Regions from separate parts of the Kitasatospora sp. NPDC023385 genome, predicted to be linked through region 1. Evidence: riboswitches for the same ligand, from Rfam matches in the RefSeq annotation. Region 1 holds a riboswitch; the other holds the start of a gene.

Region 1 (15,831 bases):
TCCGGGGGCGAGCATTCCGCTGCTCACGCCCTGTTCGATGTGCGCCGCGATTTCGCTGGCGCGTCGCCCGGTCAGCGGATAGTCTCCTAGCACAAACCAAATTATGCACTAGTACATAGAGGATGTCATGTCAGACCACCCGGAAGGCTCGCCCAGCTACTCCCGCACCCCCCGGACCACCCCCACCCGCTACAAGGACCGGGCCACCTGGGAGCAGGAGGCGATCCACGCCATCCTCGACAGCGCCTACATCTGCCACCTCGGCTTCGTCGCCGACGGCGCCCCCGTGGTCCTGCCGACGATCTACGCCCGGGTCGGCAGCCGGCTCTACGTCCACGGCTCCACCGGCAGCCGCCCGCTGCGCGCCGCCTCCGGCGAACAGGGCATGCCGGTCTGCGTCACCGTCACCCAGGTCGACGCGCTGGTGCTGACCAAGTCCGCGTTCAACCACTCGGTGAACTTCCGCTCGGTCGTCGCCCACGGCACCGCCCACCAGGTCACCGACCCCGAGGAGCTGGACGTCGCGCTGGCGGCCCTGGTCGACCACGCGATACCCGGCCGCTCCGCCGAGGTCCGCCCGGCCAACGCCAAGGAGCTCGCGGCCACCGCCGTCATCCGGCTGGAGCTGGACGAGGTCTCGGCCAAGACCCGCGCGGACGGCGCCGACGACGACCCGGAGGACGTCGACCTGCCGCACTGGTCCGGCCTGATCCCGGTCACCACCGTGCACGGCGCCCCCCTGCCGCACCCCGGCAGCACCGTCCCGCTCCCCGCGCACCTGCGCGGCTACCCCCGCTGACGAGGAGCCCACCGATGCTGATCAGGTCATGGGACCGCGGCGGCGAGGACGAGTGGCGCGCCTGGCTGGCCGAAGGCCGCGACTTCGGCCTGCTCGCCGCCAACGGCGGCCCCGGCGAAGGCCCTGTGCTCGTCCCGACGCACTTCCTGCTGGACGCCGAGCGCGGCGAGATCCTGCTCCACCTCGCCGCGCCCAACCCGCTGCTGGCCGCCGTCCGGGCCGACCCGCAGGTCACCCTCGCGGTCACCGACGGCTACGCCTTCGCCCCCGGCCACTGGCGCGGCGCACCGGGCACCCCCACCAGCTACTACGCCTCGGTCCACTTCCACTGCACCGCCGAGCTCGTGGAGTCCGCCGCCGGCAAGGCCGAGATCCTCAACCGCCAGCTCGCGCACTTCCAGCCCGAGACGCCGGAGGTCCGGGTGGTGCCCGGCGACGGCGAGCTGGCCCGGCAGCTGCCCGGGTTGCGCGGGCTCCGGCTGACGGTGCGCGAGGTGCGGGCCAAGTTCAAGTACGACGACAAGAAGCCCGCCGAGGCGCAGTTCGGGATCGCCGACCGCCTCGCCGAGCGCGCCGACGGCCGCGGGCGCGGCCGCGACCAGTACGCCGCCGCCAAGACCCAGCTGCTCCGCCGCCACCGACGGCGCACCGCAGCACCCAGCACCCCCGGGCCCAGCATCACCGCGGCACCGAGCACCGCCGGGCCCAGCATCACCGCGGCACCGAGCACCGCCGGGCCAAGCACCACCGCGGCACCGAGCACCGCCGGGCCCAGCATCACCGCGGCACCGAGCACCGCCGGGCCAAGCACCACCGCGGCACCGAGCACCGCCGGGGTGCGTACCGCCGACTGACTCCGTGTCACCCGATCGGCCCTCAACACGGGCAGGTCGGCCCCGGCGCTGCTCGAATGTGAGACGAGCCCTGCCCACTCGGCGCCAGAGCGGGCCCGTCCACCCCGGGAGCACATGTGTCCTCAGTCCACAGCCCACGGGCGTCCGGCGAGACCCATCTGGGCCACGTGGTGTTCATCTCGGCGGCCGCCGCCATGGGCGGCTTCCTGTTCGGCTACGACAGCGCCGTGATCAACGGCGCGGTGACGGGCATCCAGAAGCACTTCGGGGTGGGCCACGGGACCACGGCCTTCGTGGTGGCCATCGCGCTGCTCGGCTCGGCGGCCGGCGCGGTGGTCGCCGGCCGGCTCGCCGACCACTTCGGCCGGGTGCGCACGATGCTGCTGGCCGCCGTGCTGTTCGCGGCCAGCGGCCTCGGCTCGATGTTCCCGCCGAACATCGAGGTCCTCGCCGTCTGGCGCGTGCTCGGCGGCATCGCGATCGGCATCGCCTCGGTGATCGCGCCGACCTACATCGCCGAGGTCGCGCCGACCGCCTACCGGGGCCGGCTCGCGTCCTTCCAGCAGATGGCGATCGTGCTCGGCATCACGATCTCCCAGCTCGCCAACTACGCGCTCAACCAGGCCGCGGGCGGCGAGTCCACCAACCACCTCGGCGGCATCCAGGCGTGGCAGTGGATGCTCGGCGTCGAGACCATCCCCGCCCTGGTGTACGGGCTGATGGCGCTCTCCATCCCGGAGTCGCCGCGCTTCCTGATCGCCGACCACCGCGAGGCGCAGGCCCGCCAGGTGCTGGTCGAGGTGGAGGGCGACAGCGTGGACCTGGACGTCCGGGTGGCGGAGATCCGCGCCGTGCTGGAGTCCTCGCACAAGCCCCGGCTCAAGGACCTGCTCGGCGGCCGCTTCGGCCTGCTGCCGATCGTCTGGGTCGGCATCGGCGCCTCGGTGTTCCAGCAGTTCGTCGGCATCAACGTGATCTTCTACTACTCGTCCCTGCTCTGGCAGTCGGTCGGCATCAACGAGTCCAACTCGCTGCTGATCAGCCTCTCCACCTCGATCATCAACGTGATCGGCACGGTGATCGCGATGGCCCTGGTGGACCGGATCGGCCGCAAGCCGCTCGCCCTGGCCGGCTCCATCGGCATGGCGGCCGCGCTCGGCACCGCCGCGTGGGCGTTCTCCTACCGCCACGGCACCGGCGACACCGCCACCCTGGACAACACCCACGCCACCGTCGCCCTGGTCTCCGCGCACGTCTTCGTGCTCTGCTTCGCCTTCTCCTGGGGCGTGGTGGTCTGGGTCCTGCTCGGCGAGATGTTCCCGAACCGGATCCGCGCGCTGGCCCTGTCGGTCGCCGCCTCGGCGCAGTGGATCGCCAACTGGGCGATCACCGTCAGCTTCCCGGACCTCGCCGACTGGAACCTCTCGGCGACGTACGTCATCTACGCGGCCTTCGCGCTGCTGTCCATCCCGTTCGTGGCCTTCTGCATCAGGGAAACCAAGGGCCGCGCGCTGGAGGAGATGGGCTGAACCGGGACGCCCGACCGACCGCCGCCGCACGCGGCCCGACCCCCCGAGAGGAAGCCATGCCTGACCAGGGCGGCTCCCGGCAGAACGTCACCTTCCCGAGCAACGGCCGTACCGCGCACGGGTACCTGGCCCGTCCGCCGCAGGGCGTCGGACCGGGCCTGGTGGTGGTGCAGGAGTGGTGGGGGCTCACCTCGCACGTCGCCACCATGGCCGACCGCTTCGCCGCCGAGGGCTTCACCGTCCTCGCTCCCGACCTGTTCGGCGGTGCCACCACCCACGACCGGGCCGAGGCCGCCCGGCTCAAGCGCGAACTCCCGGTCGAGCAGGCCGTCGAGGACCTCTCCGGGGCGGTCGACCACCTGCTCGCGCTGGACGGCGTGGTCGGCGACGCCGTCGGCACGGTCGGCTTCTGCATGGGCGGCGGCTTCGCCCTGCTGCTGGCCGCCCGGGCCGGCGACAAGGTGGCCGCCGCGGTGCCCTTCTACGGCCTCCCGCCCGACCCGGAGTTCGACTACCGCGGCCTGACCGCCCACGTCCTCGGCCACTTCGGCGAGTCGGACCGCTCGATCCCGCCGGCCGCCGTGGACGAGGCGGCGATCCGGATCGGCGAGGCCACGGACGTCCGTCCCGAGATCCACTTCTACCCGGCCGGGCACGCCTTCATGAACGACGAGAACCTGCTCGGCACCTACGACCCCCTGCAGGCCCGGATCGCCTGGCGCCGCACCCTCACCTTCCTCTGGGGCCACCTCGGCTGACGGGGCCCGCCCGGCCGGCGGTGCGCACCTGCGCACGCGCTGGTGCGCAGACGCGACGGAGTGCGCCGGCCGAGCCGGCGGAGCACCGCCGACGCACCGGGGCCCGCCACCGAGCCGGCGCCCGCGCCGTGAGCCCCCTGTGCGCCCCGCGTGCGCCCGCCGGAGCGCAACCAGCGGTACGGGTGGTTCGTCCGAAGAGACAGCACACACCACCGCCTTTGGGGGGCCACCGGTGCCGAAGCCACTGCTGTTCCTGGACGTCGACGGGGTCCTGAACCCGGTCTGTCCCCATCCGGACGCCGGGTTCGACACCCACACGCTGTTCGGCTACTCCGTCCTGCTGTCCGCCCGGCACGGCGGGTGGCTGCGCGAGCTCGCCGCGACGTACGACCTGGTCTGGGCCACCACCTGGGAGGAGCACGCCAACACCCACATCGCCCCGGCGATCGGCCTGGACCCGCTCCCGGTGGTCCGCTTCACCGGCTACGTCCCGCAGCCGGGCGATCCCCGCGTCCCGCTGATGGAGCTGTTCTCCTCCGCCAAGTGGGCCCCGCTGCTGCGCTACGCCGGGGGGCGCCCGTTCGCCTGGGTGGACGACGTCATCCCCGGCCGGCTGGTCCGCAGGTCGCTCTGGCGCCGCGACCGCCTCCTGCTGCCGATCGATCCCGGCCAGGGCCTGGAGCGCCGGCACGTCGACCGGCTGCTCGCCCACCCGCCGCGCGGCCTGGCGCTGCCGTCCGGGAGGTCCGCGCTCAGGGGGTCGGCAGCCAGCTGACGTGCCCGGCGAGCAGCGCGTACCCGACGAAGGCCACCGTGTCGATCAGCGCGTGTGCCACCACCAGCGGCATCACCCGCCCCCACCGCCGGTACAGCAGGCAGAACGCCGCCCCCATCACCATGTTGCCGACCAGCCCGCCGACCCCCTGGTACAGGTGGTACGAACCGCGCAGCACCGAGCTGGCCGCCACCGTCGCCGGCCAGGACCACCCCCACTGCCCCACCCGGCGCAGCAGGTAGCCGAGGACGACGACCTCCTCCAGGACGGCGTTCTGCCAGGCCGACAGCACCAGTACCGGCACCCGCCACCAGACGTCCGGCAGCCCGGACGGCGCCACCGTCAGGTTGTACCCGGCCGCCTGCGAGGCCAGGTAGAGCAGCAGCCCCGAGCCGCCGATCGCGGCGGCGACGGCGGCGCCCCGGCCGAGGTCCCGCAGCTTCTGCCCGAGGTCGAAGCCCAGCACCCGCAGCGCGACGCCCTCACGCACCAGCAGGTAGCCGACCAGCACCACCGGCATCAGGCCGCGCCCGATGTAGTACAGCTGCCACACCAGGTCCAGCCAGGGCCGCCCGGGCGCCCGCGAGCCGTTCAGCGTGGCGACCTGCCGGCCGAGCGCGAGCGGTTCGGTGAGTGAGCCCGCGAAGCTGATCAGTGCGCTGATCCCGCTGGCGCCGAGCGAGAGGCCGAGGAGGATCAGCAGTTCCGCGCCGAGTCGGCGGCGGGTGGGCTGGGCGGTCTCCGGCACGGTCGGAACGGTGGTCACGGGGGCTCCAGCGGACGGGCGGTCGCTCCGGCCGTCGGCCGACCGCCGGGGCGATCATCCTGACACAGCGGCCCGGCTAGCCGACCGGCCAGGTGTGCACCGGCTCTCCGGTGCGCATGTGCTCGGCGTAGCGGCGGGTCATCGCCGCGAGCGCGGCCGGCCGGTCCATCCCGTACTGCTCGCGCAGCCGGTGGAACGTCGCGCTCTGCCAGGCCGCGCCGTTGGTGCGGCGCAGGCAGCGCTGCTCGATGATGCCGAGGTAGCGGTCCCGGTCGGCGGGCTCCACGCCCCACTCGTCGAGGCCCTGGTAGGCCAGCGGCAGCAGTTCGCCCAGCACCAGGTCGACGGCGGAGACCGTCTGCAGCCCGCCGCCCCGACCGGGCCGGCCGGGGCGCGGCCACTGGAGGACGGCGTCGATGCCGTACCGGGCGCCCTGCCGGAAGTTCTCGTCGGCGCGCTCGAACGGCAGCCTCGTCCAGACCGGGCGGGGCTGTTCGGCGAGCACCCGCACCAGCCCGTAGTAGAAGGCGGCGTTGGCCAGCGTGTCGGCCACGGTCGGCCCGGCCGGCAGGGCCCGGTTCTCCACCCGCAGGTGCGCGACGCCGCCGGAGACGTCGTAGATCGGCCGGTTCCAGCGGTAGATGGTGCCGTTGTGCAGCCGCATCTCGGCGAGTTTGGGCGCGCCGCCGGAGGACAGCACCTTCAGCGGGTCCTCGTCGTCGCAGATCGGGAGCAGCGCCGGGAAGTACCGCAGGTTCTCCTCGAACAGGTCGTACACCGAGTCCACCCAGCGCTCGCCGAACCAGGTGATCGGGCGTACGCCCTGGGCCTTGAGCTCCGCCGAACGGGTGTCGCAGGCCTGTTGGAAGAGCACCGGGCGGGTCTCCCGCCACAGCTCCCGGCCGAACAGGAAGGGGGAGTTCGCGCCGAGTGCGAGCTGCGGCCCGCAGAGCGCCTGGGCGGCGTTCCACACCGAGGAGAAGCGTGCCGGGGTCACCTGGAGGTGCAGTTGCAGCGAGGTGGCGGCGGCCTCGGCGACCATGGTGACGGACTCCAGCTGGAGGTGCTCGACGCCCTCGATGTCCAGCGCGATCTCCTCCCCCCGGGCGGCCAGGATCTGGTCGCTGAGCAGGGTGTACCGCTGGTTGTGGCTCATCGCGTCCAGCCCGGTGTGAGCGTGCTCAAGGGTCGGCAGGATGCCGACCATGACGATCCGTGCCCCGGCCTCGGCGGCCCGCCGGTCGGCGTAGCGCAGCCCGGTGTCGATCTCCTCGCGCAGTTCCTCGAAGACGTGCCCGCAGAGGCGGTGCGGTGTGACGTTCACCTCGATGTTGAACTTGCCCAGTTCGGTCTGGAAGTCGCTGGAGCCGATCGAGCTCAGCACCTGGGCGTTGTTCATGGCCGGGAGTCCCTGTTCGTCGGCCAGGTTGAGCTCGATCTCCAGTCCCATCACCGCCCGCGGCCGGTCGAAGCGGTCCTCCCGCAGCATCCGTGCCAGGACGTCGAGACAGGCCTGCAGCTTGCGCCGGTACAGCTGCCGGTCCGCCAGATCCGCCCGAGTCGCCACGACCTTCTCGCCCACGGTCCCCTCCTCCTGACTGAGCCACCCCGTTGAGCCACCCGGCCGACCGACCGTGCCAGCATCATGCCCACCTCGAAGATCGATACCCGATTGCTCGGAATGGCTTGCAATGCAAGGCAACTGACGGTGGATCAGCACAACTGCAGACTTGCCTGGCGCCACCGCCTGTGATAAACAGGTCACCCTGCGCGTCCGTTCGATGGAATTCGCACAGCGCTCCGGCCGTCCGCTCCCGCCTCGAATCCCCTCGTCGACGGCGGAGCCCGCGCCGGCACCGCGATCCTGCACAACCGGACACGGCCAGGCCCCCGTCACCGAGGACGCGCCGCGCCACGCCGGTATGCCGCACTCGCACGCCGATCTCGCTTGGAGAGGCGGACCCCGCCATGACCCTGCAGACCCCCCAGCCCCCACCGAGTGCCCTGCGCGCCGTCCTGGGCGCACTCGATTCGGAGACCGCGCTGCGCCAGCCCGCCGCCGCAGCGCTGCGTCATCCCGCCGGCCGACTGCTCCCCGCGCATCCGCTCGCGGTGCACGTCCTGGACGGCCCCCGCCCCGACCTCTCCGCCGCTCACCGCACCGGCTGGCGCTTCCTGATCAAGGACGGTGCCGACGTCGCCGCCGCCGCCGAGGTGGTGCAGGGCGTCGAGGGCCACGCCTTCTCCCACTTCACCGCCGGTCCCTACCTCGACTCGACGGTCCGGGCGCTGCGCGAGGCCCGGCAGCTCGCCCAGGGCACCCGGGTCCGCCGGCAGCCCCGCCTGCTGACCTTCCCCGGCCAGTACGCGACGGCGCTCTGGCTGCACAGTCCCGACACCGGGCCGGCCGCCGACCTGCTGATCCCGCTCGCCCCGGCCCCGCTCGGCGTCACCGCGCACCGTGCCTACCCGGCCGCCGAGTTGCTGCCGCTGCTCGCCCGGGCCCCGCTCGTCAGGCCGATGCTGCTCGGCTCCTCCTGAGCCGCCCGCAGTCGTACGGGCCGCCGGGCCTCCCGCCCGGCGGCCCTTCGCCGCGCCCGCATCCTCGGCACCGATCCGCTGCACCCGAACGGAGACCACCCGGACGGGTCATCCACCATGGCCGGATCGGGCCATGCGCGGACTGACCCACCGGTGCGGGTTTTCTCCCCTGCCCCACCTGAACGGGTGATCTCTGCCCCGGAGTTGTGGCGCATGTCACCAAACCCCTGCGCGCAGCTCCGCAGATGCCGACACTGGGAACCAGCGTGGAAGGACCACCTGTCCTACCCACTTGAGCGCCGGTCAACACCCGGTCGGCGTGCGGACAGGATCCGACTACCGCGGCGGTTCCCGGGCAGCCCGACCTCCGGCGACCGCACCACGGGGAGGATCGCAGAGCGAAGCGAGGGTACGCGTATGTGCCAGCACCGTCCTGAGTGCCCGTCGGCCGAGTCCGAGGACCGCGAGGCGGCCGTGTCGGTGGCCTGCCACCCGGAGCAGGGCTGGAGCCTGCTCTGCAACGGCGTGGTGATGTTCGAGGACACCGGCGAACTGCTGCCCGACGGCCGGGTGATCGCCCCGCGCCGCCCCGTCGCCCACGCGGCCTGACCGACCGGTCCGGCCGTACGGCGGGGGCAGCCGCCGCACCGACGCACGACGGGCGGGGCCCCGGCGGATCGATCCGCCGGGGCCCCGCCGTGCGTCCGGGCCGCGTTGTGGCCCGGGTTCGGTCAGACGCCGTACTCGTCCATCGGCGGGCAGGAGCAGACCAGGTTGCGGTCGCCGTACGCGCCGTCGATCCGGCTCACCGGCGGCCAGTACTTGTCCGCCGGGTTCACGCCCGCCGGGAAGACCGCCTCCTGCCGCGAGTAGCCGCGCGCCCAGTCGCCGGCCAGCTCGGCGGCGGTGTGCGGGGCGTTGCGCAGCGGGTTGTCGTCGGCCGCCCACTCGCCCGAGCCGACCTTGTCGACCTCGGCCCGGATCGCGATCATCGCGTCGCAGAACCGGTCGATCTCGTGCAGGTCCTCGGACTCGGTCGGCTCGATCATCAGCGTGCCGGCCACCGGGAAGGACATCGTCGGCGCGTGGAAGCCGTAGTCGATCAGGCGCTTGGCGATGTCGTCCACCGTCACGCCCGTCTCCTTGGTCAGCGGACGCAGGTCGATGATGCACTCGTGGGCGACCAGCCCGCCCGGGCCCGTGTAGAGCACCGGGAAGTGCGGCGCCAGGCGCTTGGCGATGTAGTTGGCGTTCAGCACCGCGACCTGGGTCGCGCGCTTGAGGCCCTCGCCGCCCATCAGCCGCACGTACGCCCAGGAGATCGGCAGGATCGCCGCCGAGCCCCAGGGCGCGGCCGAGATCGGACCGACGCCGGTGGCCGGGCCGGCCTCCGGCTGCAGCGGGTGGTTCGGCAGGTACGGCGCCAGGTGGGCGCGCACCGCGACCGGGCCGACGCCCGGGCCGCCGCCGCCGTGCGGAATGCAGAAGGTCTTGTGCAGGTTCAGGTGCGAGACGTCCGCGCCGAACTTGCCCGGCTTGGCGAGGCCGACCAGCGCGTTCAGGTTGGCACCGTCCACGTACACCTGGCCGCCGGCCTCGTGCACCAGCGCGCAGATCTCGGTGATCTGGGTCTCGTACACGCCGTGGGTCGACGGGTAGGTGACCATCAGCACCGACAGGTTGTCGCGGTGCTGCTCGATCTTGGCCTTCAGGTCCTCGACGTCCACGTCGCCGTCGACCAGGGTCTTCACCACGACCACGCGCATGCCGGCCATCACCGCGGAGGCGGCGTTGGTGCCGTGCGCGGAGGACGGGATCAGGCAGACGTCACGCTGGGTGTCGCCGTTGCCGTGGTGGTAGGCGCGGACGGCCAGCAGGCCGGCCAGCTCGCCCTGCGAGCCCGCGTTCGGCTGGATCGAGACGGCGTCGTAGCCGGTCACCTCGACCAGCTGCTGCTCCAGCTGGCGGATCAGCGTCAGGTAGCCCTGGGCCTGCTCGATCGGCGCGAAGGGGTGCAGCTGGCCGAACTCCGGCCAGGTCACGGCCTCCATCTCGGTGGTCGCGTTGAGCTTCATGGTGCAGGAGCCCAGCGGGATCATGCCGCGGTCCAGCGCGTAGTCCCGGTCCGACAGGCGGCGCAGGTAGCGCAGCATGGCGGTCTCCGAGCGGTGGCTGTGGAAGACGGGGTGGGTCAGGTACTCGTCCTCGCGCAGCAGCGCGGCGGGCAGCGCCTCGGCGTCCTCGGCCGCCTCGACCGCCGGCACGCCGAAGGCGGCCCAGACGCCGGCCAGGTGCTCGCGGGTGGTGGTCTCGTCGGTGGAGACGGAGATCCGGTCCTCGCCGTCCTGGTACACGTTGATGCCGTTGGCGCGGGCGGCGGCGGCGATCTCGGCGGCGCGGCCCGGAACGACGGCGGTGACGGTGTCGAAGAACTCGCCGTGCAGCAGCTCGACGCCGCCGGCCCGCAGGCCCTCGGCGAGGGCGGCGGCGTAGCGGTGGGTGCGGCGCGCGATGTCGGCCAGGCCGTCCGGGCCGTGGTACACGGCGTACATCGAGGCCATCACGGCGAGCAGCACCTGGGCGGTGCAGATGTTGCTGGTGGCCTTCTCGCGGCGGATGTGCTGCTCACGGGTCTGCAGCGCCAGGCGGTAGGCGCGGTTGCCGTCGGCGTCGACGGAGACGCCGACCAGGCGGCCGGGCAGCGAGCGGGCGTACTCGGCGCGCACCGAGAGGTAGCCGGCGTGCGGGCCACCGAAGCCCATCGGCACGCCGAAGCGCTGCGAGGTGCCGCAGGCGATGTCGGCGCCCAGCGAGCCCGGGGACTTGAGAAGGGTCAGCGCCAGCAGGTCGGCGGCGACGGCGACGATCGCGCCCAGGCCGTGCGCCTGCTCGATCACCGGGGCGAGGTCGCGGACCACGCCGGTGGCGCCCGGGTACTGCAGCAGCACGCCGAAGACGCCGCGCTCGGCGATCTCGGCCGGGATGCCCGCGGAGAGGTCGGCGACGACGACCTCGACACCGGTCGGCACGGCACGGGTGTTGATCACCGCGATGGTCTGCGGCAGGGTCTCGGCGTCGACCAGGAAGACGCCGCCCTTGACCTTGGTGACCCGGCGGGCCAGCGCCATCGCCTCGGCGGCCGCGGTGCTCTCGTCCAGCAGCGAGGAGCCGGAGGTCGGCAGGCCGGTCAGGTCGGAGACCAGGGTCTGGAAGTTGAGCAGCGCCTCCAGGCGGCCCTGCGAGATCTCCGGCTGGTACGGGGTGTAGGCGGTGTACCAGGCCGGGTTCTCCATGACGTTGCGCAGGATCACCGGCGGGGTGAAGGTGCCGTAGTAGCCCAGGCCGATCATCGGCTGGAGCACCTGGTTGCGGCCGGCCAGCTCGCGCAGCTCGGCGAGGACCTGGGCCTCGGTCCGCCCGGCGGGCAGGTCCAGGCCGGTGATGGAGCGGATTGCCTCGGGCACGGCGGTGACGGCGAGCTCGTCCAGCGAGCCGTAGCCGACGGACGCCAGCATCTTCTCCTGCGCGGGGGCGTCGGGGCCGATGTGGCGGTTCTCGAAGGGGCTGGCCAGCTCAAGCTCGGTGAGGGTCGAGGCGCTGGTGGGGCGTCCCGCGTTCGGCTGGGCGTTCATGGTGGTCGAGGCCTCCTGGTCACGGACCGGCGGGGGTGCGCACGCCGGCCGGCCTTCCCGCTGCGGACAGCGGATCAGGCCCTGGCGGACGAACCCGTCAGGCCTCCCCCTCTGTCATCGGGACCTGAGAGCTTCGCCCGCACGGTGCGCCGTGGGCGCTCCGTCGGCTTGCACCGTCGGTGAGGGTGGTGATCGCCGGCTCCCATGCCGACGGTCCTGCCCTGCTTTCCAGAGTGACCTACCCCACACGGTACGGATGCCTGAGAGATTCCGGGGAGGAGTTGCTCCTTCGGCGCTCCGACCAGCGCTTTTCGCGATCGGAGACTCTCCCGAGCGGGCTCTGCGGTCGCCGCCCAGGGTACCAGCGGGAGGCCTTCCGATCACGGGTGCGTCGCGTCACCTCCGGTCTACGCGCGTCCCCCGGACGGCGCAGCGTCCGGCCCGTCCGGCGCACTCCGGTCGCGCCCGTCCGATTCATGGCATTTGGTGTGAAGTGGCGGGACGGGACGGGTGCTCCGGCCGCCTTCCTGCGGGACTTCCGCGGCCCAGCGCACTGGAGGAAAGAGTGCAGACCGACATCGACCCCCGGGACCTCATCGGCCACAAGGCGGTCGACCGCAACGGAGACAAGATCGGCACGGTCGACGAGGTGTACCTGGACGATGCCACCGGCCGGCCCGAGTGGGCCGCCGTCCGGACCGGCATCTTCGGCCGGGACGCCTTCGTCCCGCTCACCACGAGCGAGTTCGCCGGCGACGAGCTCCGGGTGCCGTACGACAAGTCGCTGGTCAAGGAGTCGCCGGACTTCGGCGTCGGCCAGCACCTGTCCCCCGCCCAGGAGCTCCAGCTCTACCGCTACTACGGCCTCGACACCTCGGTGGACGGCCACCAGGCCGGCGCGGACGGCGGACGGGCCGCCCAGCCCGATCTCGACTTCGGCACGGCGGCGGCCGCCCCGGCCGCCGCCGCCACTGCCGCGGCCACTGCCAAGCCGCCCACCTTCCGCTCCCCCGATCCCGAGCCGACCACCAAGATCGCCCCCGTCAACCACAGCACCAGCACCGCCACGGAGGCCATTGTGCGGACCCTCAGCACCCCTGCACCCACCGCCACGGCCCCCGCGCCCGCGCCCGCCGTGGAGCCGAGGTTCCATCAGGCCCCGGCGGTGATCAGCCCGGCCGCCGCCACGGGCGCGGCCTCGTCCGCCCCCGCCGACCCGGTCGAGATCACCTGCCGCGAGGAGCGGCTGGACATCACCACCGAGTGGCACAACGTGGGCACCGCGAAGCTGCGCAAGTACGTGACGACCGAGCAGATCGAGCGCCGCGTCCCGGTGGTCCGCGAGAGGGTCCGGGTCGAGCGGGTGCCGGTCAGCGAGGCCGAACGCACCGCCCTCACCGAGAAGGAGATCGCCGAGGCCGTCGAGGAGGTCACCCTCCGTGAGGAGCGCCCGGCGGTCCGCAAGTACCTCACGCCCATCGAGCGCGTCCGCCTCGTCGTCGAGCGGTACACCGACGAGGAGGTGATCCGGGACGAACTGCGCCGCGAGCACGTCGAGGTGCACGACACCACCACGCCCCCGGCCTCCACCACCCCGGCACCGGCCTCGTCCCACGCGGACGCCCTGCGCCCCCTGGTCTGACTCTCCCACCCCAGGACCCCGGCCACCGCGGCCGGGGTCCTTCGGCGTGCCCGAACCCGCCGCCGGCGCCGCCCTTTCCCCCTTTGCCAAACCTTAACCACTCGATATTTGACACTCTGAAGTATTTCCCGCATGGTTACTTCAGTTCATTCACTATGTACGGGAGGAAGCAACCGTGAGTGAGGCACCCCAGCCCACCACCGCGGCCGAGAAGCAGAGCAGCGCCCGGGTCCTGCCGGCCCTCATCCTGGCGATGCTGTCGTTCAGCGTGGTGCAGACCGCGGTCGTCCCGATCCTGCCCTCGCTGGCCAAGGAACTGGACGTCACCGGGTCCAACATCACCTGGCTGATGACCGCCAACCTGCTGTCCGCCGCCGTGCTGACTCCCCTCCTGGGCCGCTTCGGCGACCTCCGGGGCCGTAAGCCGATGCTGCTCATCTCGCTGGCGGGCCTGGTCGCCGGTTCGGCACTGGCCGTCAGCACCCACTCCTTCACCTGGCTGGTCGTCGCCCGCGTCCTGCAGGGCGCCGGCGGTGGCGTCATGCCGCTGGCGATCAGCATCGTCCGCGACGAGCTGCCCAAGCGGAAGGTGACCGGCGGCGTCGCCGCCATCAGCGCCTCGATGGGCGTCGGCTCCGGCCTCGGCCTGGTCGCCACCGGCCTCCTGCTGGAGCACTGGAACTACAAGTCGATCTTCTGGATGGGCCTGGTCTTCGGCCTGATCGCGATCGCCCTGGTCGCCTTCCGCGTCCCGTCCGACCCGGTCACCGACAAGGAGGGTGGCGCGGACCCGCTCGGTGCGATCACCCTGGCCGGCTGGCTCTCGGCCCTGCTGGTCGCCGTCAGCCAGGGCAACCACTGGGGCTGGACCTCGACCAGGACCCTCGGTCTGTTCGCCGTCGCCGCCGTCGTGGCCCTGATCTGGGGGGTCATCGAGACCAAGGTCGCGCACCCCCTGGTGGACATGAAGATGATGTCCCGCCCCGCCGTGGCCTTCACCAACACCGCCGGCCTGCTCATCGGCTTCGGCATGTACGGCTCCTTCATGGTCATCAGCAACTTCGCCCAGACCCCGGAGAAGCTGACCCACTACGGCTTCACGGCCACCGTCCTGCACGCCGGTGTCATGCTGCTGCCGTCCGCGATCGGCTCGATGGTCGCCGCCCCGCTGGGCGCGCTGCTGATCGCCCGCCGCGGCCCGCGCCTGCCGCTGGTCCTCGGTGGTGTCCTCGGCGCCGTCTCGATGGCCTACCTGGCCCTGCGGCACAGCCGCGAGGGCGACATCTACACCGCCTCGGCGATCTTCGGCCTCGGTGTCGGCCTCGCCTTCGCCGCGATGCCGGCCTACATCAACGGCGCCGTCCCGGTCGAGCAGAGCGGCATCGCCAACGGCATGAACTCCGTGCTGCGCACCGTCGGTGGGGCGATCGGCACCGCCGTCATGGCCGCCATCCTGACCGGCGACACCATGAAGCTGCCGCCGCAGATCCCGCTCTCGCTGCCCACCCTGGACGCCTACAAGCACGCGTTCTGGACCGCGGCCGTGGTCTGCGTGATCGCCGGTGTCGTCCCGTTCCTGATCCGCGCCACCAAGACCGACGCCCTCTCCACGGTCGTCGACGGCTCGGCCCCGCAGGACTCCAGCGACAAGCTGGTCAAGACCGACGCCTGACGAGGCGTCCGGCCCCCGCGCCCAGGGACAGGGCGCGGGGGCCCGGGCCTCCGTACGCCGTGAGGGCATCACGACCGTACGGGGACCGGCACGGTGATGCGGCTCCACCCGGTATCCCCCACCGGGTGGGGCCGTTTTCGTTTCTCAGCCCCCTCGCGCGCACCCCCTCGCACCTCAGCCCCCCTGGCCCGACCCGCCGCCGTCCGCGCCGGAGCCGTCGTCCGCAGCGGGAGCCTCGCCCTCCTCCCGGCGCAGCGGCAGTGGCCGGGAGGGTTCGAGTGCCGGGTCGTCCACCGCGAAGGTCCGCACCCGCCCCGGCCCGCTCCACGGCGTCTCGAACCGTACGGTGACCCTCCCGACGCCGCTGCCCTGAACCCAGCCCGGCCCGAACTCGGCATGCCGGACGTCCTGCCCGGGCAGCCAGCGCCGCACCACGACGGCCTCCGGCTCCTCCTCGCCCTCCTCGGCCTCGGCGCCCGCCACGAGGTGCTCCGCGGCCTCCTCCCGCAGGGCCTGCGCGAACAGGTCCTCCTGCGTGTAGTCGGCGAGTTGGGCGACACCGACGCCGAGCAGCCGGACGCCGCCGGTGATGTCGACCTGCTCGGCCAGCCGGCGTGCGGTCGTGGTGATCACCGCCTCGTCGTCGGTGGGCCCGCCGAGCGTTTCCGAGCGGGTCAGCGTCGAGAAGTCGAAGCGCCGGACCTTGAGCACCACCGTCCGCCCCGAGCGCCCGGCCGCCCGCAGCCGCCGCACGCACCGGGCGGCCAGCGCGTCCACCTCGCGCAGCACCCGCTCGCGGTCGGCCAGGTCCACCTCGTAGGTGTCCTCCACCGAGACGGACTTGGCGTCCTGGTCGGCCACCA
Region 2 (15,831 bases), on a different contig from region 1:
TGGTTCGAGCTGAAGGTGCGCGAGCGGCACTGAGAGCTGAGCGGCTTGGCGCGGCCTCGCGCGAGTGCGAGCGGATACGCGCAGGGCCCCCGGGATTCGCCGTGGTCCGGCGGATGGGGGCCCCTGCAAGTCATCGCGCCGGCCAAGGGGGTGCGTGCCGCGCGATGGGCGTCGGCAGTGCCAGGTCGGGCCCGCCGAAGTCGATGTCTCGACTATCCCATGATCTCAGCATGTGGGCAAACCGGCCGACTTGGAATGCAAGGTTTGTAACCTAGTTCACCTTTGGATTTTGCATAGGTTCACGCAGATTCCTGTGAATATTCATGGCGAGGGCGATGTGGCCATGGCCTGCCGGACGCGGTCGGCATGGCGGCGGACGGCGGTGGCGGAGGGCCGCCGGCGGGGCGGCGGGATGATCGCCTCGTTGCCGCGACAGGCACGGCAGAGGCCGCCGAGCAGCGCGGGTGGTCGGCACGGGGTACGGCAGTCGGTGCACTCGATGAGGCGGGTGGCCCGCTGTGGGAGCAGTGGGCGTTCCGGGGGCATCTTGTCGAGCAGCCGGCGGCGGGTGAAGCCGACCGGGCTGTGGACGCCGTCCGGCGGCAGACCCGCGGTGAGCGCGGCAGTGAAGAGGGCGGGCGTGGCGCCCCGGTCCAGCCACTCGGCGGCCAGCGGTTCCAGCGCGGCACAGTCGGCGGCGGAGAGCGCGAGGCGGGAATCCGCGAGACCGAGACCGGCGAGGGCGGCATAGGCGGCCGAGACGGGCGAAGTGCGGTTGAGCTTTCGCTCCTCCGGGGGATCGGGTGCGGCGGGCGTTGACGCCTCCCCGGCGGTGAGGAAGTGCGCCCACCAGGCGTCGGAACGCGGAGTCCGCGAGAAGTAGGTGCGGAACACCCAACGGCACTGCCGCTCACCGACCCGCTCGCGGACGCGGCGTAGGTGACCGGCGGCGGAAAGCCGGTTGAGGGCCGTACGGCAGGCCATCTGCCCGTAGTGCGGCTGGAGGACGGCGAGGGTCTTCGCGTCCATGGCGGCACCGTCGGGAAGCCGGTCGACGAGCGAGGCGAGGTACGCCTCGCGCGCCGGGAGATGGGCGAAGTCGGCGGCGGCGCAGGGGCGTTGGTCCGGAGCGGACTGCTTGCCGTACCCGGGGGAGGCCATGGCGGTAGAGTCGTGGGTAGCCACGGGATCGAGTCTCTTTCGATCGTGTCGGTCAGACCCCCGTTCGGTGTTGGTAGCACCGGCGGGGGTTGTTTCGTTGATGCGCACGCTACACGGGGGAACTGGCTGTGGCGTAGTCGTGACGATAAGTCATATGTGCTGCACGCGAGGGTGGTTGGGAGGTGGTTACCTCACCGTTCCATTAAGGGGTCACTCGGCTCGCGCGGCTTGAGCTTCGGCCGCGAAGGAGACGAAGGCGGACCAGGCCTCGGGGGAGAAGATGAGGGTCGGGCCGGCCTTGTCCTTGGAGTCCCGGACGTGGATGGCGGAGGGGAAGGAGGCGACCTCGACGCAAGCGCCGCCCTCGAAGTTGCTGTAGCTAGAGCGGAACCACAGCAGCGCGGTGTTCATAGTTGCTCCAGTGTCTTCCTGATGAGCTGTGCCGATTCCTGCGCGTTCAAGGCTTGCGCGCGGATCATTGCGTGGCGTCGGCTGAGCTCGCCGACGAGTCGAGGTTCGGAGTGGAGTGCATTCGTTCCATGTGTCTCAACATATGCAAATTGCGCATTGTCGAGCGTTTCCAGGATGATCAGACACCCTGCGAGCCCGGAGGGAGCGATCTGTCCGATGGGCACGACCTGGATCTGAATGTTGCGCGAGTGTTCGACCTCCAGCAACCGGCGGAGCTGCTCCTTCATGACTTCCCTGCCGCCGATGGAGGTGTGGAAGGCGGCTTCGTAGATCGTGAAGCTGAACAACACCTCGGGTAGGTCGAGTCGCGCCTGTCGCTTGAGGCGGATTGCCAGGCGTTCTTCAACGGTAGCGCTGTTCACTGGCGGCATGTGGTAGCTGAGAAGTGTCCTTGCGTAGGCCTCGGTCTGCAACAAGCCTGGGATGTGAAGGGCTTCGTAGGAGTAGCAGGCAACCGCCTCCTCCTCGACATCAAAGAAGACGTCGCTGCGGGCGGACTTGGTCTCCGGGGCCAGGTATGGATGAGCCCCCACCAACATCCCCTTCGCGTCGCACAATTCATCCGCCGCCTGAAGCACCTTGAGCGTTGGCCGCCGCCTCCCGGCCTCCATCGACCGCACGCTCTCGATGTCGTAGTTGGACGCCTGGCTCAACTGCTCCCGGGTCACACCCGCGCGAATGCGCCACCGCTTGAGCTGATCGCCGCAGTACTTCCACGACATCGGGTACTCCTTCGGCGTGCTCATCGCCCGGCGCCCCTCCCTGCCCTGGTCACAGGGCGGTCAAGCTGTCGTTGTACCTGCGGTGTCACTCCCGAGGCTATGCCCGCCTGCCGACTCTTGAAGGGTGAAATGGCCGAACTCAGCACTCGCGAGTGACGCCGTCCGTACACGCCCTCAAGGATCCTGATGCTCACTCAGCCCGTCGACGCCGTCGAGTGGATGTTCCCCCGCCTCCCCCGCAGTGCCGGCCGTGCCCGGATCCGCTTCATCCGGCAGGCCTTCGAGTGGGAGGTGCCCGTCGACGCCGCCGAGACCGGCCTCATCCTCCTCAGCGAACTCGTCACCAACGCCTGCCGCCACGCCCGCTCCCCGCGTGACCGGATGATCGGCGTCCGCGTCCTCCTCCCCACGTGCTCCGTGCTCCGCATCGAGGTCTCCGACGCGAACTCGGTCATCCCGACCATCCGCCACGCCACCCCGGACGACGAGTCCGGCCGGGGCCTCGAACTCGTCGCGGCCCTCGCCACCTCCTGGGGCGCCGAACCCCGGGGCGAGGGCTACATCGGCAAGACCATCTGGTGCGAACTCGCCCTCCCCACCCCGGCCAACCCGCACGACTGACCACTCCCACCGCCACCCCCCACGCCGGAAGTCGGCCCACCCGACTTCCGGCGCCCGCACCCGGCGGAGGTCTCGCGGAGAAGCCGGGTTCACCGGAGTGAACCGGTTCGAGAGCCGCCGGCGCGTGGCAGCCCTTTCAGGATTGCCGAAGGCCTGCTGGAGATCGGTGACTCACAGCACCGGCGAGAGCTGGAGCTGGTCGAGAACATCACCGAACCCAACGTCCTCTTCATGACCCTCGCGGCCCGTTCCTGGCAGGACGACTTCCGTCCGGTGTACGACTGGTTCGCCCGGGGCCTCCAGTTCAGCAGACGGCTGCAGGGCGCGGGCGGCATCGGTACGGCGCGAATCCTTGAGAACCCGGACCAGCACCCGGAATTCATCGCGCTGCTGCGTGCCGCAGACCTCGAGATCGCGGAATGCGGCACAGAGCGCGTGCTGCTCGATGTAGAAGAACTACGGAAGCGCTACCAGAGCTAATCGCAGTGCTCCGGCCTTCGGGCTGGGGGTGAAGCGATTCCGAGTGATGCTCTGACCCGCAGGCCGGACGGGGTGGTTCTGTTGCTCGATGTACTGGTGCAGGGCGCTGATCGGCGTGCCGCCGACTGAGCCCGCGAAGTACGAACCGGACCACAGTTTCTGTGCGCGCCAGTAGTGGCGGAGCAGTTCGGGGAACTCCTGGCGCATCCTGCGAGAGCTGACGCCCTTGAGGCTGTTGACCAGCTTGGAGGGGTACCATCGACCCGTGAACCTGTACTGGCACGTCGTGTTGCCGCCGCTCGGCGCCTGAACGGGCGCGCGCTTCGGCGGCTTGATCCCCTTCGTCCCCGGCCCGGCCTGATGGCGGCCGCCGTGGGCTGATGGCGTGCGTCCGTTCTTGGAACCAGTCCCCCTGATGGTCTTCGACGACGGAAGTTCACGACTGTGCCGAATCGTTTGTCCTCGCCTGCCCGTTCCCTGCCCACGACCCCCCGGTCCGCCCGCGCCTGCGTCCGCTCGCGGGGCGGCGTGGGGCCGATCCTGCTCGCCGCCGTGCTCTGGGGCACCACCGGGACGGCCGGTTCGCTGGCGCCCGGCGGGGCCCCGGCAGCGGGGATCGGGGCCGCCGGGCTGGTGCTCGGCGGGCTCCTCCTCTTCCTCACCGACCGTGCCGCCCGCGCGCTGCCCCGGGCGTGCGGGCCCCGCGAGCGGTGGCTGCTCGTGGCCGGTGCGGTCGCGGTGGCCGGCTACCCGCTGACCTTCTACCCGGCGGTGAGCCGTACGGGCGTGGCGGTGGCCACCGTGATCGCCCTCGGCGGCGCGCCGGTGTTCACCGGGCTGCTCGGGTGGCTCGCCCGGCAGGGGCGGCCCGGCGGGCGGTGGGCCGGGGCGACGGCGCTGGCCGTGCTCGGCTGCGGCGTCCTGGTGCTGGGCCCCGAACTCGCCGGGCGCGGCCCGGCCGTGGACCTCCTCGGGGTGCTGCTGGCCGCGCTCGCTGGGCTCTCGTACGCGGTGTACTCGCTGATCGGCGGGCGGCTGATCGCGGCCGGGCACCCCTCGGGCGGGGTGATGGGCGCGATGTTCGGCGGCGGGGCGCTGATCGTCCTGCCGGTGCTGCTCGCCGGTGACCAGGCCTGGCTCGCCTCGGTGCGCGGGGCGGGCGTGGTGCTGCACCTCGCGGTGATCACCACCTTCCTCGCCTACCGCCTGTTCGGCCACGGCCTGCGGCACACCACCGCCCAGACGGCCACCACCCTCACCCTCACCGAGCCCGCCGTCGCCGCCGTCCTCGGCGTGGCCGTCCTGGGCGAGCGACTGCCCGCCGCCTCCTGGTGCGGCCTCGCCGTCCTTGCCGGAGGACTGGCCGTCCTGGCCCTCCCCGGACGCCGATAACCCGCCTGCCGCCGGCGCTGCGCAGGAAGTCCGGCCGGCGACTCTGCTGGCCCGGCCGACTTCCTGCGCTCTCCAAGGCCTGATCGGCGGGTCAGATGCCGAAGTGGGCGGCGATGCCGTCGAGGACGCAGTCGAGGCCGGTCTCGAACTGCCAGTCGGGGTCGTCCTTGCGGGTGGCCTCGTGCAGGTACCGGTGGTAGCTGGGGTAGCGGCCGGTGTTCATCAGCCAGGTCATCCGGGGGGCGAGGCCGGCCCTGGTCTGGTCGCCGTCGGACCAGCCGCGCTCGCGGCGGAGCGTTGCCAGGGCGACTTCGGCGGCGACTGAGCCGTGGACGTAGCCGGTGACGGTGCGGAACACCGCCATGGTGGTGTCGGCGTCCAGGCCCTGTTCGGCCAGGGCCGCGAACGCGTGCTCGGGGACGGCGAGTTGGTTGGGGCTGAGGGCGAACGGGGTGGCCGCCCGGACGGTCCACGGGTGGGCCAGGTTCATCGCCCGCAGGTGCACGGCGAGTGCGCGCATGGTGTCCCGCCAGCCGTCGGCGGGGGCGTCGAGGGGAAGCCTCCCGTAGGCGAAGTCGACCATCAGCTCGATGAGTTCGTCCTTGCCGGAGACGTACCGGTAGGCGGCCATCGGGGCGACGCCGAGGTCGCCGGCCAGGCGGCGCATGGTGACGGCGTCCAGGCCCTCGGCGTCGGCGATGGCCACGGCGGCCTCGGCGATCCGCTGCGGAGTCAGGGTGGTGCGCGGTGCGGGGGCCGGGCGGGCGAGGCGCTCCCACAGTGAGACCTGGGCCTTGTCGTCACGGGCCTTGTCGTCACCGGTTCTGCCGTCACCGGCCTTGTCGTCGCCGTTCGCGGGGGTGTCCCCGGCGGGGGCCTGCTGAGCGGGCATGGGGCGGGCTCCTTTCGACTGCGGGTCCGTCCGACCGTAGCACCCCATGTGTACGGCGTATCAGTAGTAGACGCCGTACGCGCCAGTGTGTACGTTGTATCCAACAGATACGTCGTACACAACGCCCATCCCGGAGGGGGACCACCATGTCCACGGAGCAGCACCTGAAGGTCGCCGTCATCGTCGGAAGCACCCGCAACGGCCGGTTCGGGCCGGTCGTCGCCGACTGGCTGCGCGGCCACCTCGACGCCCGCGGCGACATGACCGTCGACCTGGTCGACCTGGTGGAGACCCCGCTGCCGACCACCTTCCCGTCCTTCGGCGGCGAACTGCCGGCGGACGAGGCCGCGCTGCTCGCCGCCGTGTCGCCCCGGCTGGAGGACGCCGACGCGTTCGTGTTCGTCACGCCCGAGTACAACCACAGCTTCCCGGCCCCGCTGAAGAACGCCATCGACTGGCACAACCGGCAGTGGCACGGCAAGCCGGTCGCCTTCGTCTCCTACGGCGGCCTCTCCGGCGGCCTTCGGGCCGTCGAGCAACTGCGCGTGGTGATGGCCGAGTTGAACGCGGTGACGATCCGCAACACGGTCAGCTTCCACGGCGGTGCCCAGTGCTTCGACGCCGACGGCAAGGCCCTCGACCCGGCTGCCGACGCCGCCGCCAAGACCTTGCTCGACCAGCTCGCCTGGTGGGCCGGGGCGCTGCGCGAGGCCCGCCAGGCCCGCCCGTTCGCCGCCTGACCCGAGGGCGTCGGCCGCCGGGCACGCGAAAGCCCCCGGGTGGAAGGGGGATTCCGCCCGGGGGCCCGTGACCGGCGAGCGGTCAGCCGGTGCTCAGCACTCGATGACGTTCACGGCGAGGCCGCCGCGCGAGGTCTCCTTGTACTTGATCTTCATGTCGGCGCCGGTCTCCTTCATCGTCTTGATCGCCTTGTCCAGCGAGACGTGGTGCCGCCCGTCGCCGCGCAGCGCCATCCGGGCCGCGGTGACGGCCTTGACCGAGGCCATGCCGTTGCGCTCGATGCAGGGGATCTGGACGAGGCCGCCGACCGGGTCGCAGGTGAGGCCGAGGTTGTGCTCGATACCGATCTCGGCGGCGTTCTCGACCTGCTCGGGGGTGCCGCCGAGGACCTCGGCGAGGCCGCCCGCGGCCATCGAGCAGGCGGAGCCGACCTCGCCCTGGCAGCCGACCTCGGCGCCGGAGATGGAGGCGTTCTCCTTGAACAGCATGCCGATGGCGCCGGCCGCGAGCAGGAAGCGGACGATGCCGTCCTCGTCGGCGCCCGGGATGAAGTTCAGGTAGTAGTGCAGTACGGCCGGGATGATGCCCGCCGCGCCGTTGGTCGGCGCGGTGACCACCCGGCGCCCGGAGGCGTTCTCCTCGTTGACCGCCATCGCGTAGAGCGTCACCCACTCCATCGCGTTGGCCGGGCCGATGCCCTCGGCGCGCAGCGCCCGGGCGCCCGAGGCGGCCCGGCGGCGGACCTTGAGACCGCCCGGCAGGATGCCCTCGCGGCTCATACCGGCCCGCACGCACTCCTGCATCACGGCCCAGATCTCCAGCAGCCCGGTGCGGATCTCCTCCTCGCTGCGCCAGGCCTTCTCGTTCTCCAGCATCAGGCCGGAGATCGACAGGCCGGTCTCCCGGCTGAGGCGGAGCAGCTCGTCGCCGGTGCGGAAGGGGTACTTCAGCACGGTGTCGTCGGGCTTGACCCGGTCCGCGCCGATCGCGTCCTCGTCGACGACGAAGCCGCCGCCGACCGAGTAGTAGGTCTTCTCCAGCAGCGTGGAGCCGTCCGCCGCGAACGCCCAGAGGGTCATGCCGTTGGCGTGGTACGGCAGCGAGCGGCGGCGGTGCAGGACCAGCCGGCTGTCCGGGTCGAAGTCGATGGGGTGCTCGCCGAGCAGGTTGAGCCGCTTCTCGGTGGTGATCCGCTCGACGTCCTGGTCGGCCCGGTCGACGTCGACGGTGCGGGGCGAGTGGCCCTCCAGGCCCAGCAGGACGGCCTTCGGGGTGCCGTGGCCGTGACCGGTGGCGCCCAGGGAGCCGTACAGCTCGGCCCGCACACCCGTCACCTGGGCCAGCAGGCCTTCGGACCGCAGCCGGCGGGCGAACATCCGGGCGGCGCGCATCGGGCCCACGGTGTGGGAGCTCGACGGGCCGATGCCGATGGAGAAGAGGTCGAAGACGCTGATGGCCACGGAGGGACGTCCTTGTCTGGTCTCGTGGAAGGACTTGCGGGCGGGGCTGGGCGGGGCTGGGCGGGGCTGCGCGGCGGGCGCGGGAGGCGGTGTGCGGCCGACATGGGACGGGGCACCGCGCGCACTGTCCAGTGTGCGCGGTGCCCCGGGGTCCACGGTGCGCCGGAGGGGTGAGGCCGGTCACCTGCGGCCGGTCGCCCAGGACCGGCCGGTGCGGACTATTCCTGGTTGGCCAGGTTCGGGTACAGCGGGTACTTGTCGGCCAGCGCGGTGACGCGGGCCTTCAGCGCGGCGGCGACGGTCTCGTCGAAGGCGGGCTTGAGCGCCTCGGCGATGATGTCGGCGACCTCGCGGAAGTCCTCGGCCTGGAAGCCGCGGGTGGCGAGGGCCGGGGTGCCGATGCGCAGGCCCGAGGTGACCATCGGCGGGCGCGGGTCGTTCGGGATGGCGTTGCGGTTGACCGTGATGCCGACCTCGTGCAGCCGGTCCTCGGCCTGCTGGCCGTCGAGCACGCTGTTGCGCAGGTCGACCAGGACCAGGTGGACGTCGGTGCCGCCGGAGAGCACGGACGCGCCGGCCTCGGCGACGTCGTCCCGCAGCAGGCGCTCGGCGAGGATCCGGGCGCCGTCCAGGGTGCGCTGCTGGCGCTCCTTGAACTCCTCGGACGCGGCGACCTTGAAGGCGACGGCCTTGCCGGCGATCACGTGCTCCAGCGGGCCGCCCTGCTGGCCGGGGAAGACCGCCGAGTTGATCTTCTTGGCCCACTCGGCCTTGGACAGGATGACGCCGCCGCGCGGGCCGCCCAGGGTCTTGTGGGTGGTGGTGGTGACCACGTCCGCGTACGGCACCGGGTTCGGGTGCAGCCCGGCGGCCACCAGGCCGGCGAAGTGCGCCATGTCCACCATGAGCAGCGCGCCGACCTCGTCGGCGACGCGGCGGAACTCGGCGAAGTCGAGCTGGCGCGGGTAGGCGGACCAGCCGGCGATGATCAGCTTCGGCTGGTGCTCCTTGGCGAGGCGCTCGACCTCGGCCATGTCGACCTGGCCGGTCTTCTCGTCCACGTGGTAGGCGACCACGTTGTAGAGCTTGCCGGAGAAGTTGATCTTCATGCCGTGGGTCAGGTGACCGCCGTGGGCCAGGTTCAGGCCCAGGATGGTGTCGCCCGGCTGGATCAGCGCGAACATCGCCGCGGCGTTGGCCTGCGCGCCCGAGTGCGGCTGGACGTTGGCGTGCTCGGCGCCGAACAGGGCCTTGACGCGGTCGATCGCGATCTGCTCGACCACGTCGACGTGCTCACAGCCGCCGTAGTAGCGGCGGCCGGGGTAGCCCTCCGCGTACTTGTTGGTGAGCACCGAACCCTGGGCCTCCATGACCGCCACCGGGGCGAAGTTCTCGGAGGCGATCATCTCCAGCGTGGTCTGCTGGCGGTGCAGCTCGGCGTCGACCGCGGCGGCGATCTCCGGGTCGAGGGCGTGCAGGGACTGGTTGAGAACCGTCATGGTGTGGTCTTCCCAGGGGAGGAGAGGGGAGGGACGGTGGGGCGGGCCGACGCGCGCGGCCCGCCCGGACACGAGCGGGTCAGGCCTTGATGAAGGCGTCGTACTCGTCCGCGCTGAGCAGCGTGCCGGTGGACTCCACGCGCACCTTGAACAGCCAGCCGCCCTCGAAGGGGGCGCTGTTGACCAGGCCGTTGTCGTCCACGACGTCCTGGTTGGTCTCGACGACCTCGCCGGTCACCGGGGAGTACAGGTCGCTGACCGACTTGGTGGACTCCAGCTCGCCGCAGGTGTCGCCCGCCGTCACGGTGTCGCCGACCTCGGGCAGCTGCACGTAGACGATGTCACCGAGCGCGTCGGCGGCGTGCTTGGTGATGCCGATCGTGGAGACACCGTCCACGGGGGCGGTCAGCCACTCGTGCTCTTCGGTGTACTGCAGGTGCTGGGGGTTGCTCATGGCGTCATTCTCCAGGATGGGAAGCGGGTACGGCGAAGCGGGCCGCCGCGTGGACGGCTTCGACGTGCGGGAACGGGAAAAGGGGGGCGGCCGGCCTCAGCGGGCGCGCTTGTAGAACGGCAGCGCCACGACCCGCACCGGCTCGTGCTTGCCGCGCACGTCCACCGCGACGGTGGTGCCGGGGGCGGCGTGCTCCGCGTCGACGTAGGCCATCGCGATCGGCTGCCCCAGCGTCGGGGACGGCGCGCCGGAGGTGATCCGGCCGATCGGGGCGCCGTCGGCGGAGACCACGGTGTACTCGGCGCGCGGGACGCGCTTGCCCTCGGAGACCAGGCCGACCAGCACCCGCGGCGGGTTGCCCTCCGCCGCGGCGGCGGCCTGCTCCAGCGCCTTGCGGCCGACGAACGCGCCGTCGTTGGTGGTCTTGTCGAAGCGGACGACCCGGCCCAGACCCGCGTCGAACGGGGTGAGGTCGGTGGACAGCTCGTGCCCGTACAGCGGCATGCCCGCCTCCAGGCGCAGCGTGTCGCGGCAGGACAGGCCGCACGGGATCAGGCCGCGGCCCTCGCCGGCGGCGGTCAGCGCCTGCCAGATGCCCTCGGCGTCGACCGGGTGGCAGAAGATCTCGAAGCCGTCCTCGCCGGTGTAGCCGGTGCGGGCGAGCAGCACGTCGCGGCCGGCCACCTGCGCCGGGAGGATCGCGTAGTACTTCAGGCCGGGCAGGTCGGCGTCGGTGGTGTCGGCGAGGATCGCGGTGGCCTCCGGGCCCTGGACGGCGATCAGCGCGTAGGTGTCGCGGTCGTCGGTGACGACGGCGTCGAAGCCCTTGGCGCGGGCGATCAGCTCGTCGAGGACCAGCTGGGCGTTGGAGGCGTTGGCGACGACCAGGAAGGCGTCCTCGCGCAGGCGGTAGACGATCAGGTCGTCCAGGATGCCGCCGTCCTCGGCGCAGATCATGGTGTAGCGGGCGCGCAGCACGCCCAGCGCGGAGACGAAGCCGACCAGCGCGTGGTCCAGCATCTCGCCGGCCTGCGGGCCGGTGACGGTGATCTCGCCCATGTGCGAGAGGTCGAACAGACCGGCCTTGGTGCGGACGGCGAGGTGTTCCTCGCGCTCGCTCCCGTAACGCAGCGGCATGTCCCAGCCGGCGAAGTCGGTCATGGTCGCGCCGAGGGCGCGGTGCAGCGCGTCGAGCGCGGTCAGGCGGAGGGACGACATGGCCAGGAACTCCTCGGTCGGGGCACTCAGGGGTGCACGCGCCGGACCGGACCCGCTGGGGACCGACCCCTGCGCGCGGGCATGCGGCGGCGTGGGTCTCCCCATCTGTCGTCGAACCTGAGAGCTTCACCGCCGCGCGGCCCGCAGCTGTTTCCAGCATCGGGCACAGCATGGCGGCTTGCACCGTGGGTGGGCGCGCGACAGGGCCGCGCGCCGCTTTCCAGATGTGCCTAACCCGTGCGGTAGGGGGGCCTGAGAGATTCCGGGGAGGACTTGCTCCTTCGGCGCCGGCTGTGCCGCCGAGCGGCACTCCGGGCTCTCCCGCGCGGGTTCGAGCGGCCGGTATGGAGTTGTGGGGGCCCGCGGCGCATGCCGTCGGACGCGCACATCATGGCACGTCCGGGACGAGGAGGGGAGAGGGGGCCCGGTCACACGGCGGCGGACCGAACAGCAGCCCTAAGGAAGGGGCCCCGGGGCCCTAGACTGCTGCGCGTCGGCGCAGCAGTGGGCGGCCGACCGGCAGAGGGCGGAATCGGCGGCGCATGGGGTACCCGGTGGAGCAGCAGCAGGGGTGGGGCGGTCCGGAGCAGGCCCCGACGGGCGGCACCTGGCCGGCCAACGAACTGGAGCAGGTGCTGACCGCCGCCCTGGGCGACCCGGGCGCGACGCCGCGGGTCATCGAGGTGCTGGCCCGCAGCCAGGTGTGGGTGCCGCTGCCGGCCGGAGCCGACCCGCAGGGGCAGGCACTGGACCTGCCGACCATCGAGCTGGCCGGCGAGCCGTACGTGCCGGTGTTCTCCTCACAGGAGGTGTTCCTGCAGCAGGCGCCGGGGATGGCGTTCGCGATCGCGCCGGTCTGGGAGTTCGCCCGCGGACTGCCGCTGGGCGTGGGCATCGCGGTGAACCCGGAGGCGGCGGTGGGCATCCCGGTGCCGCCGCAGGGCGTGGCCGAGCTGCGCCGCGGCCCGCGGCAGGACCGCTGGGAGGGCGCGGACGGCGCGGACGGCCAGGCGGCGCCGACCGGCGGCCGGGTGGCGCTGCGCGAGCCGGTGCCGGGCGAGGACCCGGAGCACTTCCTGGCCGCCTGCCGGGCCGAACTGTCGGCACTGCCCGGAGTGTTGACCGCGCGCAGGGCGCTGGCCAGCATCGAGGGCGAGCCGACGGTGATGTTCGTGGGCGTCCAGTTGGACCCGACGGCCCCGGCCGACCCGGCCGCGGTGAACGACGCGCTCGGCCGAGCCCTGGGAACCGCGCCGCTGCCGGGCGGCGTCCACCTCGTACTGCTCGACCTCGCCGACGACCCGGTGGTCGAGTGGCTGCTCACCCAGGTCATGCCCTTCTACGCGCGGGCGTGAGCCGGGGGTTCGTATCACAGGCACGTCGCCGTGGCGGTGGCCGGTGCCGCGCCATAGGGTGCGTGCAGACGGCTGACGGGCCGGCGGTCCGAGGAAAGAGGCGCGGCGAGGTGGGCGCATGAGTGCGGGAACGGGAGCGGGCGGGGTGCCAGGGCCCTGGGGCCAGGCACCGGCCGGGCACCCGGGAGCGGATCCGGCCGTGCTGGAGCACGCCCTGCGCGACGTCGCGCCGGAGCGCTACGACGCGTACGAGCGGCTGCTGCACGCGCTGGCGGACGGCCGGGTCTGGATGCTGCTCTGGCACGGCACGCCCGGCAGCCCCGACGCGCAGTACGGGAACATGGAGATCAGCGGCCACGGCTACGCGCCGGCCGTCACCTCGTCCGAGCAGCTGGCCGCCTCCGGCTGGGCCCGGGCCCACGAGGTCATCTCCGGCCGGGAGGTCGCCGCGGCGCTGTACCGCACCCGCTGGGGCCTGTGGCTCAACCCGCACGCGCCCGGCGGCGGCGTCGGCGTGCCCTGGGCGGATCTGCGGCGGATCGCCGCGGGCCTGGACCGGCTGCCGGCCGGCCCGCTGAAGCTGAGCGAGCCGCAGGTCAACGCCCAGCAGTTCTTCGCGCTGCTGGAGCGGCAGGCCGGCGAGGTGCGCGCGGTGCGGGCACTGCGCCGGGCCTGGGTGCAGCCGGCGGTGGGGGAGCCGTACCTGGCGATCGGCCTGGACCTGTACGAGAGTTCGCCGCCGGCGGTGGAGGCGGTGCGCGCGCTGATGCAGCGGGCGATCGCGGTGGCCCCGGAGGGGCTGGCGGTGTCGACGGTGGCGATGTCGGACGAGTACGACCCGGTGGCGCTGTGGATGCGCGCCAACTCGCGCCCGTTCTTCGACCGGGAGGCGGGCCGCCCGGCGACCGGCCCGTACCCGCCGGTGCCGCCGCCCGCGTACCCGGGGCAGTCCATGTCGGGGCAGCCGACGCCGGGGTGGTCCTACGGGACGCAGCCGCCCGCGCAGGGCTGGCAGCAGCAGCCGCAGCCGCCGCAGCGGCCGTGGCCCGGATATCCGGGGCGCTGACCGCCAGGTCTTTTTCCGCGAAGCCGACTTGATTGTCCATCAAGTCGGCTTCGATGCGTTCCGGACGAATTCCCGATTCGTGTACCCGAAGATCTTGACATGCCTGTTACAGCCATGTGAAGAGGGATATGCCGGCGGGCGGCGACGTGCATGCCTGCAGATCACAGTTGGGCATCTCTCGGTTGTCAGGTCTGGCGTAAGCCAGTTCGCATGGCAGAGAGTTCTGCGCAACGCACCGCACGTACTGGAACCCCACAAAGGTGAGCGCGCGTGCCGACCACCCGCCCACGCGAAGCCCATCCCGCGTGACGGCAGTGCCTGTGCACGACGCACTGCCGCGAACACCCGTTCCTCCTAAGCACCTTTCGCACGTCCGCAGCCGCACCGCCGAAGCCGGCGACCGGCACCCGTGGGCCGGCCACCGTCGGCGAGGGGACCAACTGACCATGACCGCATCCGTGACCACCGCCGGGAACGAGCCGGAGGCAGCCGCCGCCGCGAGCCCGGCCAAGACGATCGAGGGCCGCTCCCTCGGTCGGATCGCCTGGACCCGCTTCAAGCGGGACAAGGCCGCCGTCGCCGGCGGCGTCGTGGTGATCCTGCTGATCCTGCTCGCCGTACTGGCCAAGCCGATCGAGTCGGCGTTCGGCCTCGACCCGGACGCCCTCCACCAGGACCTCCTGGACGCCGACCTCGGCGGCCTGCCGTTCGGCGACTGGGGCGGCATGAGCGGGGACCACCTGCTCGGCGTCGACCCGCTGCAGGGCCGCGACCTGCTCACCCGCGTCATCGAGGGGTCCTGGGTCTCCCTGCTGGTCGCCTTCGGCGCGACCCTGCTGTCCAACACCATCGGCACCGTGCTCGGCATCATGGCCGGCTACTACGGCGGCTGGGTGGACACCCTGATCAGCCGGGTCATGGACGTCTTCCTGGCGTTCCCGCTGCTGCTCTTCGCCATCGCGATCTCGACCTCGCTGCAGGGCGGCGCGTTCGGCCTGCACGGCCTGCCGCTGCACATGCTGGTCCTGATCTTCGTGATCGGCTTCTTCAACTGGCCCTACATGGGCCGGATCGTGCGCGGACAGACGCTCTCCCTGCGCGAGCGGGAGTTCGTCCACGCGGCCCGGAGCCTGGGAGCCCGCGGCCCGTTCATCCTGTTCAAGGAGCTGCTGCCCAACCTGGTCGGTCCGATCCTGGTCTACTCGACCCTGCTGATCCCGACCAACATCCTCTTCGAGGCCGGGCTGAGCTTCCTCGGCGTCGGCATCCAGCCCCCGCAGGCCTCCTGGGGCGGCATGCTCCAGGACGCGATCCGGTACTACCAGGTGGACCCCCAGTACATGGTGGTCCCCGGTCTGGCGATCTTCATCACCGTGCTCGCCTTCAACCTGCTCGGCGACGGGCTGCGTGACGCCCTCGATCCCAAGAGCAACTGACACCCAGCGTCGGAACCCTCCACCGCCTCCACATCCTCAAGGGGTTGATCTCACCCATGCGCAGGTCCCGTACCGTCGCACTGACCGCGGCGGCCGCCGCCGCGGTCCTGGTCGTCACCGGCTGTTCCAGCTCGTCCAAGAGCGGTGACGCGTCCTCGTCGTCCTCCGCCTCGGGCGGCGGAGCCAACGCGGCCACCAAGAACATCGTCAACGCCTCGGACAAGAAGGGCGGGACGGTCACCTTCGAGATGAAGGGCACCCCGGACTCGCTCGACCCGGGCAACACGTACTACGCGTACATCTACAACTTCTCCCGCCTGTACGCCCGCCCGCTCACCACCTTCAACCCGGCCGCGGGCGAGGACGGCAACAAGCTCGTCCCGGACCTCGCCGAGTCCATGGGCCAGCCCAGCGCGGACGGCCTGACCTGGACGTACAAGCTGCGCGCGGGCCTGAAGTACGACGACGGCACCCCGATCACCTCGAAGGACGTCAAGTACGCCGTCGAGCGCTCCAACTTCGCGCCGGACGTGAACTCCAACGGCCCGACCTACTTCCACGACCTGCTGGTCGACAACGACACGCCGTACGCGGGCCCGTACAAGGACAAGACCGGCGACCTGCACGCGATCGAGACGCCGGACGACACCACGGTCGTCTTCCACCTGAAGCACCCGTTCGCGGACTTCGACTACCTGGTCAGCGCCCCGCAGACCGCGCCGGTCCCGCAGGCCAAGGACACCGGTGCCGACTACGTCAAGCACATCGTGTCCTCGGGCTCCTTCAAGTTCGAGTCCTACGAGGACGGCAAGCAGGCCGTCCTGGTGCCCAACACCAACTGGGACAAGAGCACCGACCCGATC

What was found. A riboswitch is a leader RNA that binds a small molecule or an ion and turns the genes downstream of it on or off. The one in region 1 is predicted to bind glycine.
Region 2: another riboswitch for glycine. It lies ahead of gcvT (glycine cleavage system aminomethyltransferase GcvT); the one in region 1 lies ahead of gcvP (aminomethyl-transferring glycine dehydrogenase).

What each region holds. Positions count from the first base shown of each region.
Region 1 is NZ_JBVOOL010000013.1:221,855-237,685, forward strand. Features, by position in the region: gene AC0B61_RS21885 (aminotransferase class I/II-fold pyridoxal phosphate-dependent enzyme) at 1-93, opposite strand, end outside; gene AC0B61_RS21890 (pyridoxamine 5'-phosphate oxidase family protein) at 128-799, shown strand; gene AC0B61_RS21895 (FMN-binding negative transcriptional regulator) at 814-1,653, shown strand; gene AC0B61_RS21900 (sugar porter family MFS transporter) at 1,770-3,182, shown strand; gene AC0B61_RS21905 (dienelactone hydrolase family protein) at 3,239-3,940, shown strand; gene AC0B61_RS21910 (HAD domain-containing protein) at 4,173-4,715, shown strand; gene AC0B61_RS21915 (CPBP family intramembrane glutamic endopeptidase) at 4,693-5,481, opposite strand; gene AC0B61_RS21920 (glutamate-cysteine ligase family protein) at 5,558-7,063, opposite strand; gene AC0B61_RS21925 (hypothetical protein) at 7,450-8,022, shown strand; gene AC0B61_RS21930 (DUF5999 family protein) at 8,440-8,631, shown strand; gene gcvP (aminomethyl-transferring glycine dehydrogenase) at 8,754-11,654, opposite strand; glycine riboswitch at 11,759-11,891, opposite strand; glycine riboswitch at 11,893-11,996, opposite strand; gene AC0B61_RS21940 (PRC and DUF2382 domain-containing protein) at 12,220-13,296, shown strand; gene AC0B61_RS21945 (MFS transporter) at 13,472-14,968, shown strand; gene AC0B61_RS21950 (DNA polymerase IV) at 15,143-15,831, opposite strand, start outside.
Region 2 is NZ_JBVOOL010000016.1:104,988-120,818, forward strand. Features, by position in the region: gene AC0B61_RS24375 (ATP-binding protein) at 1-33, shown strand, start outside; gene AC0B61_RS24380 (hypothetical protein) at 322-1,185, opposite strand; gene AC0B61_RS24385 (DUF397 domain-containing protein) at 1,372-1,572, opposite strand; gene AC0B61_RS24390 (helix-turn-helix domain-containing protein) at 1,569-2,378, opposite strand; gene AC0B61_RS24395 (ATP-binding protein) at 2,541-2,975, shown strand; gene AC0B61_RS24400 (hypothetical protein) at 3,207-3,455, shown strand; partial or broken gene tnpA (IS200/IS605 family transposase) at 3,525-3,704, opposite strand; gene AC0B61_RS24410 (DMT family transporter) at 3,984-4,847, shown strand; gene AC0B61_RS24415 (TetR/AcrR family transcriptional regulator C-terminal domain-containing protein) at 4,939-5,739, opposite strand; gene AC0B61_RS24420 (NADPH-dependent FMN reductase) at 5,886-6,479, shown strand; gene AC0B61_RS24425 (L-serine ammonia-lyase) at 6,573-7,940, opposite strand; gene glyA (serine hydroxymethyltransferase) at 8,159-9,439, opposite strand; gene gcvH (glycine cleavage system protein GcvH) at 9,519-9,893, opposite strand; gene gcvT (glycine cleavage system aminomethyltransferase GcvT) at 9,990-11,111, opposite strand; glycine riboswitch at 11,342-11,445, opposite strand; gene AC0B61_RS24445 (enhanced serine sensitivity protein SseB C-terminal domain-containing protein) at 11,654-12,466, shown strand; gene AC0B61_RS24450 (enhanced serine sensitivity protein SseB C-terminal domain-containing protein) at 12,585-13,532, shown strand; gene AC0B61_RS24455 (ABC transporter permease) at 13,979-14,968, shown strand; gene AC0B61_RS24460 (ABC transporter substrate-binding protein) at 15,025-15,831, shown strand, end outside.